DNA from 3 places in the Rhodococcus sp. 4CII genome. Region 3 is predicted to be linked to each of the others. Evidence: riboswitches for the same ligand, from Rfam matches in the RefSeq annotation. Region 3 holds a riboswitch; each other region holds the start of a gene.

Region 1 (3,249 bases), 2.3 Mb from region 3:
AGGTTCGTGGACACTGCGGACCTCACTTTCGGTGGCGGAGGTGACCGTCATCACGTCCTGTTGGGTACCGAAGATATTCCAAACTGAAAATTCAGTCAAGACCGGTGAGTGACGTGCGACACCGGCGCCGGTGCGGAGTTTGCGCAGCTGACGAGTTCGGACTAGATATATGTGTGACCGTTAGTCTCATGTATGTCTCTGTCATCGGAGTGCCTGTGTCTGCCGCCAACGTCAACCGTCGTTCCGCGAGCCGGTCCCGACTCGCCGCAGCCGGGAGGGCGCTCGGTTCATGTGGCATGGACGGTGGACGGTGAGGTCGCCGCTCGTCCGGTGGCAGCTGATCGGGTTCGTTCTCGTGGCCCTCGCGGGCCTCGTCTACGTCGGTGCCAACTACGTGCGCCTCGACAATCTCCTCGGCTTCGGTGAATACACCGTGAACCTGGAGTTGGAAACGTCGGGCGGAATCTTCACCAATGCCGAAGTCACCTACCGCGGCGTGCCGGTGGGGCGCGTCGGGGAGATGTCCCTGACCGCGGACGGCGTCGTCGTCGAACTGAAGATCGACAAGAGCGCCCCCGACATCCCCGCGTCAGCGAAAGCCGTTGTGGCGAACAGATCCGCGATCGGCGAGCAGTACGTCGACCTCCAGCCGGACACGGACCGCGGGCCGTTCCTGGCGAACGGATCCCGCATCGCCGCGGTCGATACCTCGACACCCGTGCCCGTCGAAGAATTGCTGGCGGGCACACAGGGATTGACCGAGTCCGTGCCGATCGACGCGCTCCATACCGTCGTGACGGAACTCGGCGCGGCATTCGGCGGCAGAGGGGACGACCTTCGGTCGCTCGCGGACTCGCTGTCCGGGATGTCGGAATCCGGCATCGAATCACTCGACCGGACAGTTGCTTTGGTGCGCGACAGCCGGACTGTTCTGGAGACGCAGTCCGAACAGTCCTCGGCGATCGAGGATTTCAGTGCAGATCTGGACTCGCTTGCGGATCGCTTGCGGATCAGCGACCCCGACGTCCGGCGGCTGATCGACAACGCAAACCCAGCGAGCGAGCAACTGGGGCAACTGGTCTCGGACGTCGGCCCCGGCCTCACGACGTACCGTGCCAACCTCTCGGTGACGGCGAAGACGATCTCGGCGCAGGCCACGGCCCTGCAGACGCTGTTCGTCTATCTGCCGGGGGTGGCGGCGGCGTCGTCGACCATCGCGCCCGACGACGGGACCGTCCACCTCGGTCTGGTGGCCGAGACCGGCAACCCCCCGTCGTGCACCGTCGGCTACGAGGGCACTCGGGCGATCCTCGCCGACATGAAGCGGCAGGACCCGAACTTCGACGACACGGAGCAGGACTTCCCGCAGAACACCGCCGCGTCCTGTGCGGCCCCGCAGGGCAGCCTCACCGGCGTCCGCAGCGCGAACCGGATCGTGTTCGGCGACCCTGCCACCGTTCAGCCGTGGGACTCGAAACCGAAGAAGGACCCGAACAGGCTGGACCTCAACCCGATTGCGAATCAGCTGGCGCCGCTCCTCGGGGTGACGCCTCGCTGACGCGAGTTCGCCTCCCCGACTCCGGGTCCTCTCGACGTTCGGGTTGACATCTGCGCGCCGATCCTGCAATCTTCGAAACAGGTCACGAGTACCAGCGTCAAGCCCCGGCTAGCTGGTCGGCAACCCTCCACCGCGGCGGGGTGCTCCGGGTGACGACCAGGCTGTGGTTCACACCGGACCCGGCAAGCGCGGACTCCGAGAGGGCACCGACCCTGCGACGAGTCCCTGACTACGAGGGATGTCGTGATGACTGCTGTATTGACCGCCGACGTGTGTGTAGCCCCGCTGGCCCAAGTTTCGGGCTCCGACCTGCGGGTTCCGCTGGTGCAGGGCGGCGACTGCGCCTACGTCAACTTCGACTACGCGGCGAGCGCGCCTGCCCTGGCGCAGGTCACCGACCGGATCGCGGCGCTGCTGCCCACCTATTCGAGCGTGCACCGCGGCGCCGGCTACGCGTCGCGGATCTCGACCGAATGCTACGAGAAGGCCCGCGACTCCGTTGCCCGGTTCGTCGGTGCGGACGACGACCAGGTGGTGGTGTTCACCCGGAACACGACCGACTCGCTGAATCTGCTCGCCGGATGCGTTCCCGGCAGCACCGTGGTTCTCGACATCGAGCACCATGCGAATCTGTTGCCGTGGAAGGGCTCTCGCATCGTGAGGGCTGCGGACACTCTGGCGGAGACCGTCCGGCTGCTCGTCGCGGAACTGTGCTCGAAGCCCACCGCCCTGCTCGCGGTGACGGGTGCCTCCAACGTCACCGGTGAAGTGCTGCCGATCGCGGCCCTCGCCGAGGTCGCGCATCGTTGCGGTGCACGGATTCTCGTCGACGCCGCGCAACTCGCACCGCACCGCCGCATCGACCTCGCGGAGTGCGGTGTCGACTACCTCGCGTTCTCCGGGCACAAGCTGTACGCCCCGTTCGGCGCGGGTGTGCTGGTGGGCCGCCGGGACTGGCTCGACGCCGCCGATCCCTACCTCGCAGGCGGCGGAGCGGTGCGCAACGTGACCGTCGAATCCACCCAGTGGGCACCCGCTCCTGCCCGGCACGAGGCCGGCACGCCCAACGTGCTCGGTGCCGCGGCCCTCGCCGCCGCGTGCGACGCGCTGTCCGCGCTGGACTTCGGCGCCGTGGCCGAACACGAGGCCGCGCTCACCGCCCGGCTCCACGACGGACTCGGCTGCGTCGACGGTCTGGAGTTCCTGCGGCTGTGGTCGGACGCCCCCGACACGGTCGGAATCGTGACGTTCACGATCGACGGCTTCGAGCCGGGGGAAATCGCCGCCTACCTGTCCGCCGAGCACGGCATCGGGGTACGCGACGGCCGCTTCTGCGCGCATCCGCTGCTGAGACGCCTCGGGCGGCCCGACGGTGCCGTCCGGGTGAGTGTCGGGCTCGGCAGTTGCTCCGCAGACGTGGATCGACTGGTCCAGGCCGTGCGCACCCTGGTCGCCGGCCGTCGGAACTGGGACTACGCCAAGGAGAGCGGACAGTGGAATCCGGTGCCGGAGACTCGCTTTTCGCGGGACGCGCTAGTATGAGCCCATGGCATCGCAGGCTGGGAGCACAATGATTGCTCACTGGTGCCGTCGGCATGTAGATCTCTGCCGAACCGCCTCGGGTATGTGTTCGAGCTGACCGTTCTGCCGGCTCCGTTTCATTCACACGTCATTCCCGAGGAACCCCAATG
Region 2 (3,249 bases), 4.4 Mb from region 3:
TCGACGCCATCTCGGGCAACAGGCCCATCGCCACGAACTCGGTGGTTCCGATCCCGAATCCGCCGAGCGCCAGCGCGATCATGGCGAGCGTGCGGACGGACGGATGCTGGGCGACGACACCGACGGGACCGGACGGACGGGCAGGCGCGGAAGTAGTCACGAAGAACAGTCAACGACGGCATCCCGGGTTCTCTTCCCGCTTCCGCCGTGGGGTGAGCACACTCACTTCGTCGGCGCGCCTCCCCCGACTTCCCGCAGACGACGAACGGGACACCCCGACGTGGGGAGCGTCCCGTTCCGTACTGCCGTCGTGCGGTGCCTACTGCTCGGCGATCGCCTTCTGGAGGTTGATGTCCAGCGTGCCGAGGAACTCCTCCGTGGTGAGGTAGCCCTGGTCGCCGCCGACCAGCATCGCGAGGTCTTTGGTCATCTGGCCGCCCTCGACGGTCTTGATGACCACGTCTTCGAGCTCCTGCGCGAAGCCGATGACGTCGGGGGTGTTGTCCAGCTTGCCGCGGTGCTCGAGTCCACGGGTCCACGCGAAGATCGACGCGATCGGGTTGGTGGACGTCGGCTTGCCCTGCTGGTGCTGACGGTAGTGACGCGTCACGGTGCCGTGCGCAGCCTCGGCCTCACACGTCTTTCCGTCCGGGGTCAGCAGCACGGAGGTCATGAGACCCAGCGAACCGAAGCCCTGCGCGACGGTGTCGGACTGGACGTCACCGTCGTAGTTCTTGCAGGCCCAGACGTAGCCGCCCTCCCACTTGAGCGCCGACGCGACCATGTCGTCGATGAGGCGGTGCTCGTAGGTGAGACCCGCCGCGTCGAACTCCGGCTTGAACTCGGTCTCGTAGACGTGCTGGAAGATGTCCTTGAACGCACCGTCGTACGCCTTGAGGATGGTGTTCTTCGTCGACAAATACACCGGGTAGTTCTGCTGCAGGCCGTAGTTGAGCGAGGCGCGCGCGAAGTCCTCGATGGACTTGGTGAAGTTGTACTGACCCTGGACGACGCCGCCGCCGTCGGGAAAGTTCACCAGTTCGTGCTCGATCGGCTCGCTGCCGTCCTCGGGCGTGTAGGTGATCATCACCTTGCCGGGGCCGGGGACCTTGAAGTCGGTGGCGCGGTACTGGTCACCGAAGGCGTGACGACCGATGATGATCGGCTTGGTCCAGCCCGGAACCAGTCGCGGAACGTTGGAGATGATGATCGGCGCGCGGAAGATCGTGCCACCGAGGATGTTGCGGATCGTGCCGTTGGGCGACCGCCACATCTTCTTGAGGCCGAACTCCTCGACGCGTGCCTCGTCCGGGGTGATGGTCGCGCACTTGACGCCGACGCCGTGCTTCTTGATGGCGTTGGCGGCGTCGACGGTCACCTGGTCGTCGGTCTCGTCCCGGTGCTCGATGCCGAGATCGTAGTACTCGAGGTTCACATCCAGGTAAGGATGGATCAGCTTGTCTTTGATGAACTGCCAGATAATGCGTGTCATTTCGTCGCCGTCGAGTTCGACGACGGTGCCCTCAACCTTGATCTTGGACATGGGTGCTTCGCGTCCTCCTAGGAAGATTCCCTGGTTACACGGTTGCGGGCGCACTTCGTGAGTGGGTCCGCGAACGGTTCGCTTATCAAACGTAGACGGTCACAGCGGCCCCTGGGAGACCGCGCTTTAACAAGACAAGCGTACTGCTATACGCCGGGCTCGCAACACACGGGGTGCGGGAACCCGCCCCTACTGGCGGGTAACTTTTGCCTGCTAGTGGCCCTGATCGGTGCCGATTCCGGCCGTTCCACCGCAGCCGCTAAGATTCACCACAGGTCATGAGTGCCAGCAACGAGCCCCGGCTAGCTGGCCGGCAACCCTCCACCGCGGTGGGGTGCCCCGGGTGATGACCTGGTTCCCTGATTCATACAACAGTCGGGTGACAAGCGCGGGTCCGACATCGGAGGTTCATGATGTGTTGTTGTCGTAGATAGACCCCAGACAGCCCTGCGCGCGAACGAACAGCTCGTCGTCCGCGCCTCGTCAGACCACTGGAGTAGACAGCACATGACCGAGAACTGGTCGTTCGAGACCAAGCAGATCCACGCCGGGCAGACGTCCGACGCGACCACCAAGGCGCGGGCGCTGCCGATCTACCAGACCACCTCGTACACGTTCGACAGCACCGATCACGCTGCCGCGCTGTTCGGTCTGGCCGAACCGGGCAACATCTACACCCGCATCATGAACCCCACCCAGGACGCGGTCGAACAGCGCATCGCCGCCCTCGAAGGCGGCGTTGCCGCGCTTCTCCTCGCGTCGGGTCAGGCCGCCGAGACGTTCGCGATCCTGAACCTCGCCGAGGCCGGCGACCACATCGTCTCCAGCCCGCGGCTCTACGGCGGCACCTACAACCTGTTCCACTACTCGCTGCCCAAGCTCGGCATCGAGGTCTCGTTCGTCGAAGACCCCGACGACCTCGAGCAGTGGCGCGCCGCCGTCCGCCCCAACACGAAAGCGTTCTACGGCGAGACCATCTCCAATCCGCGCAACGACGTCCTCGACCTGCCCGGCATCTCCGGGATCGCGCATCAGCACGGCATCCCGCTGATCGTCGACAACACGGTGGCGACCCCCTACCTGATCCGCCCCCTCGAGCACGGCGCGGACATCGTGGTGCACTCCGCCACCAAGTACCTCGGCGGGCACGGCACGGCGATCGCCGGGGTCATCGTCGACGGCGGCACGTTCGACTGGACGCAGGGCCGCCACAGCAACTTCACCACGCCCGACCCGAGCTACCACGGTGTCGTCTTTGCCGAACTCGGACCGCCGGCGTTCGCCCTCAAGGCACGGGTGCAGTTGCTGCGCGACCTCGGCTCGGCGGTCTCCCCGTTCAACGCGTTCCTCATCGCGCAGGGTCTCGAGACCCTCAGCCTGCGGATGGAACGCCACGTGTCGAACGCGACCGCCGTCGCCGAGTACCTCGACGCCCGGCCGGAGGTCGTGTCCGTCGGATACGCCGGGCTCGCGTCCTCGCCCTGGCACGACCGGGCGAAGCAGATCGCCCCGAGGGGCGCGGGCGCCATCGTGACGTTCGAGCTCGCCGGTGGCATCGACGCGGGCAAGAAGTTCGTCAACGCGCTCACCCTGCACAGCCACGTCGCGAACATCGGCGACGTCCGGTCGCTGGTGATCCACCCCGCGTCCACCACGCACTCCCAGCTGACCCCCGAGGAGCAGGCCGCGAGCGGTGTCACTCCCGG
Region 3 (3,249 bases):
ACGACGACTCCGGCGTCCATGAACACGGCGGTGTCGGCGACCTCGCGGGCGAAGCCCACCTCGTGGGTGACGATCACGAGGGTGGCGCCGTCGCGTGCCAGTTGCTTGATGACGGCCAGCACCTCGCCGACCAGTTCGGGGTCGAGCGCGGAGGTGGGCTCGTCGAACAGGATCACCGCCGGACGCAGCGCGAGAGCCCGGGCGATCGCGACCCGTTGCTGCTGTCCGCCGGACAGTTGTCGCGGGTACTCGTGGGCCTTGTCGCCCACCCCGACCCGCTCGAGGAGTGCCTTCGCCTCCACCTCGACCTCGGCCCGGTCACGGCCCTGCGCCGACACCGGCGCCTCGATCACGTTCTCCAGCACCGTCAGATGCGGGAACAGGTTGAAGTTCTGGAACACGAATCCGATCCGGGACCGCTGCTTCAGGATCTCGCGCTCACGCAGTTCGTGCAGTTTGCCGCCCTTGCGCCGGTATCCGATCAGGTCACCGTCGATGCGGATGGTGCCCCGGTCGACCTTCTCCAGGTGATTCAGGGTGCGCAGCAGCGTGGACTTGCCGGAGCCCGACGGGCCCAGGATCACCGTCACCTCGCCCTTGCGGACCAGCAGGTCCACACCCTGCAGGACGTCGAGTGCGCCGAAGGACTTGTGCACTCCGCGCACCTCCACGGCGAACTCCGCCGGCTGGGCGTCGACCGTCATTTCGTGGCACCTCTCGGTACGGAGACACCGGCGTCGCGGATCTCGGCGAACTTCCGGGTGAGCTTCTGCCACGGGGTCGGCGGCAGTGCCCGAGCCGATCCGCGTGCATAGTGTCGCTCGACGTAGTACTGGCCGATCGACAACAGCGTGGTCAGGATGATGTACCAGATCGTCGCGACCATCAGCAGTGGCACGACGCGGCCGTTCCTACCGAAGATCACCTGCACCTGGTAGAACAGTTCGGCGATCGCCATCGTCGACACGATCGAGGTGCCCTTGAACAGGCTGATCACCTCGTTCGCGGCATTCGGGAGGATGCCGCGCATGGCCTGAGGCAGAACGATCTTGAAGAACTGGCGCCGGCGGGGTATGCCCAACGATTGCGCCGCCTCGATCTGCCCGTGGTCCACCGAGATGATGCCGGAGCGGATGATCTCGGCGGAATACGCGGCCTGATGCAGGGCCAGTCCGATGACGGCGGCGGTGAAGCCGCTGATGACGCCGTTGACCTCGACCGTGAAGAAGCCGGGCCCGAACGGAATACCCAGCGACAGAGTCTGATACAGGTACGTGATGTTGAACCAGAACAGCAACTGCACGATCAGCGGGATCGACCGGAACGCCCAGATGTACACCCAGGCGATCACCTGCAGTACCGGGTTGTGCGACAGGCGGCTGACGGCCAGCACCACACCGAGCGCGAACCCGAGGACCGTCCCCCACAGCGTCAGCTTCACCGTCATCCACAGCGCCTGCAGCACGGAGCCGGCGGTGAAGTACTTGGCGAACGTCGCCCAGTCCCACCCCGGGTTGGTGGCGAGACCGTGGACGAACTGCGCGAGCAGCACCAGGACGACGACGCTGACGACCCACCGCCACGGATGCCACCTCCGCGCGACTTCCAGTGCCGCGTCCTCCGGCCGGTCACCGGCGATACCTGAGTCCTGAGGGGCGGTAGCTGAACTCTGGGGCGCGGTCGACCGCGCCCGGACTGGTGCGCTCACGCTCCCTCACCACTTATGACAGACATCACTGAGGCGGCCTTTCACCTGGAACGGGACGAGTGGAGGCGCGCGGCTACCGCCGAATGCGGGCGCGCGTCAGATGCTCACCGGGCGTCGTGCCTGGTGAGTGTGGTGCAAGAGATCGTCAACAGTGGCAGGAGGTGGTCCGGCACAGGTCGATGTGCCGTCTGCGCCATGCTGGGCGCGCAAGGTAGTTCATGTGATGCCTTCCATCGATCCTGGCGGTAGCACCCGCACCCGAAAGATTCGGAAGGGTTGCTGCGACGTCAACGAGCCAGGTCTCTCGGTCGCTCTGGATGGTTGAAGCGAACACTAGCCGTCTTCCCGCACGGCGTCAACACAGGGTATTCCCCTGTAACACAGGGGAAATGGTGCCGGACGAACGCAAGAATCACCGTGCGCAGAAGTGCTGACATCCGCCGGGGAATGCGGTTGGATCGGAGCATCGCCGCCGTCGCGCGACCCGGCTGCCCGGCCGCCGTGGGCCCTTGTAACGTCGCCCCGGTGACACCACTCGAAGTCATCGCGATCCTGGTAGCCGGTGTGGGCGCCGGCGCGATCAACGCCATCGTCGGCAGCGGCACGCTCATCACCTTCCCCACCCTGGTCGCCTTCGGGTTCCCCCCGGTGACGGCGACGATGTCGAACGCGATCGGCCTGGTGGCCGGCGGCGTGTCCGGCACGTGGGGATACCGACGCGAGCTGGCCGGGCAGGGACCGCGGCTGCGATGGCAGATCCCGGCGTCGCTGTCCGGTGCGATTCTCGGCTCGTGGTTGCTGCTGCATCTACCCGAGACGGTGTTCGAACTCGTCGTTCCGGTGCTGCTGATCCTCGCCCTGCTCCTGGTGGTGTTGCAGCCGAAGATCCAGGCGTGGGCCAAACAGCGGGGCAGCCACGAGGCGGGCCTGAGCGCGACGCGCCTCGGCCTGCTGACTGCAGGCACGTTCGCCGTGGGCGTGTACGGCGGATACTTCACCGCCGCGCAGGGCATCCTCCTGATGGGCGTGATGGGCGCGATCCTGCCCGAGAGCCTGCAGCGGATGAACGGCGCGAAGAACCTGTTGTCGCTGATCGTCAACGTCGTGGCCGCGACCGCGTACACGCTCGTGGCCTTCGACCGGATCAGCTGGGCGGCCGCCGGCCTCATCGCGGTCGGCTCGCTGCTCGGCGGCGTGCTCGGCGCCCGCTACGGTCGCCGGCTGTCGCCGACCGCGCTGCGGGGAACCATCGTCGTCGTCGGCCTCATCGGACTGTTCCGGCTGCTCGCATAGTCGCGCACGCCCCCTCCCGCTCCCTCATACTGGGTCGGTGAGCAACGAAGTAGAGCACCCGGGCTGGACGTATCTGATGGACATGGACGGCGTCCTCGTCCACGAAGAGCACCTGGTTCCCGGAGCCGATCTGTTCCTGGCCGAACTCCGCGAATCCGGCACCCCCTTCATCGTCCTGACCAACAATTCGATCCGGACGCCACGCGATCTCCGCGCCCGACTGCTCCGCACCGGCCTGGACATTCCCG

Evidence for each region. Region 3 has a riboswitch for S-adenosylmethionine ahead of H0B43_RS43245 (putative leader peptide). Riboswitches for the same ligand answer to the same signal wherever they lie in the genome.
Region 1: linked by a shared signal. The riboswitch ahead of H0B43_RS14800 (aminotransferase class V-fold PLP-dependent enzyme) and the one ahead of H0B43_RS43245 (putative leader peptide) in region 3 are both predicted to bind S-adenosylmethionine.
Region 2: linked by a shared signal. The riboswitch ahead of H0B43_RS05570 (bifunctional o-acetylhomoserine/o-acetylserine sulfhydrylase) and the one ahead of H0B43_RS43245 (putative leader peptide) in region 3 are both predicted to bind S-adenosylmethionine.

Annotation. Positions count from the first base shown of each region.
Region 1 covers NZ_JACCFE010000002.1:3,040,045-3,043,293, reverse strand. Annotated here, with positions in the region: gene H0B43_RS14810 (cytosine permease) at 1-14, opposite strand, end outside; gene H0B43_RS14805 (MlaD family protein) at 311-1,558, shown strand; SAM riboswitch class IV at 1,639-1,753, shown strand; gene H0B43_RS14800 (aminotransferase class V-fold PLP-dependent enzyme) at 1,805-3,100, shown strand; gene H0B43_RS43140 (putative leader peptide) at 3,105-3,197, shown strand; gene H0B43_RS14795 (hypothetical protein) at 3,247-3,249, shown strand, end outside.
Region 2 covers NZ_JACCFE010000002.1:984,784-988,032, forward strand. Annotated here, with positions in the region: gene H0B43_RS05560 (MFS transporter) at 1-160, opposite strand, end outside; gene H0B43_RS05565 (NADP-dependent isocitrate dehydrogenase) at 320-1,543, opposite strand; SAM riboswitch class IV at 1,818-1,938, shown strand; gene H0B43_RS05570 (bifunctional o-acetylhomoserine/o-acetylserine sulfhydrylase) at 2,051-3,249, shown strand, end outside.
Region 3 covers NZ_JACCFE010000002.1:5,340,753-5,344,001, reverse strand. Annotated here, with positions in the region: gene H0B43_RS25495 (amino acid ABC transporter ATP-binding protein) at 1-704, opposite strand, end outside; gene H0B43_RS25490 (amino acid ABC transporter permease) at 701-1,639, opposite strand; gene H0B43_RS43245 (putative leader peptide) at 1,854-1,928, opposite strand; SAM riboswitch class I at 1,936-2,032, opposite strand; gene H0B43_RS25485 (sulfite exporter TauE/SafE family protein) at 2,234-3,001, shown strand; gene H0B43_RS25480 (HAD-IIA family hydrolase) at 3,078-3,249, shown strand, end outside.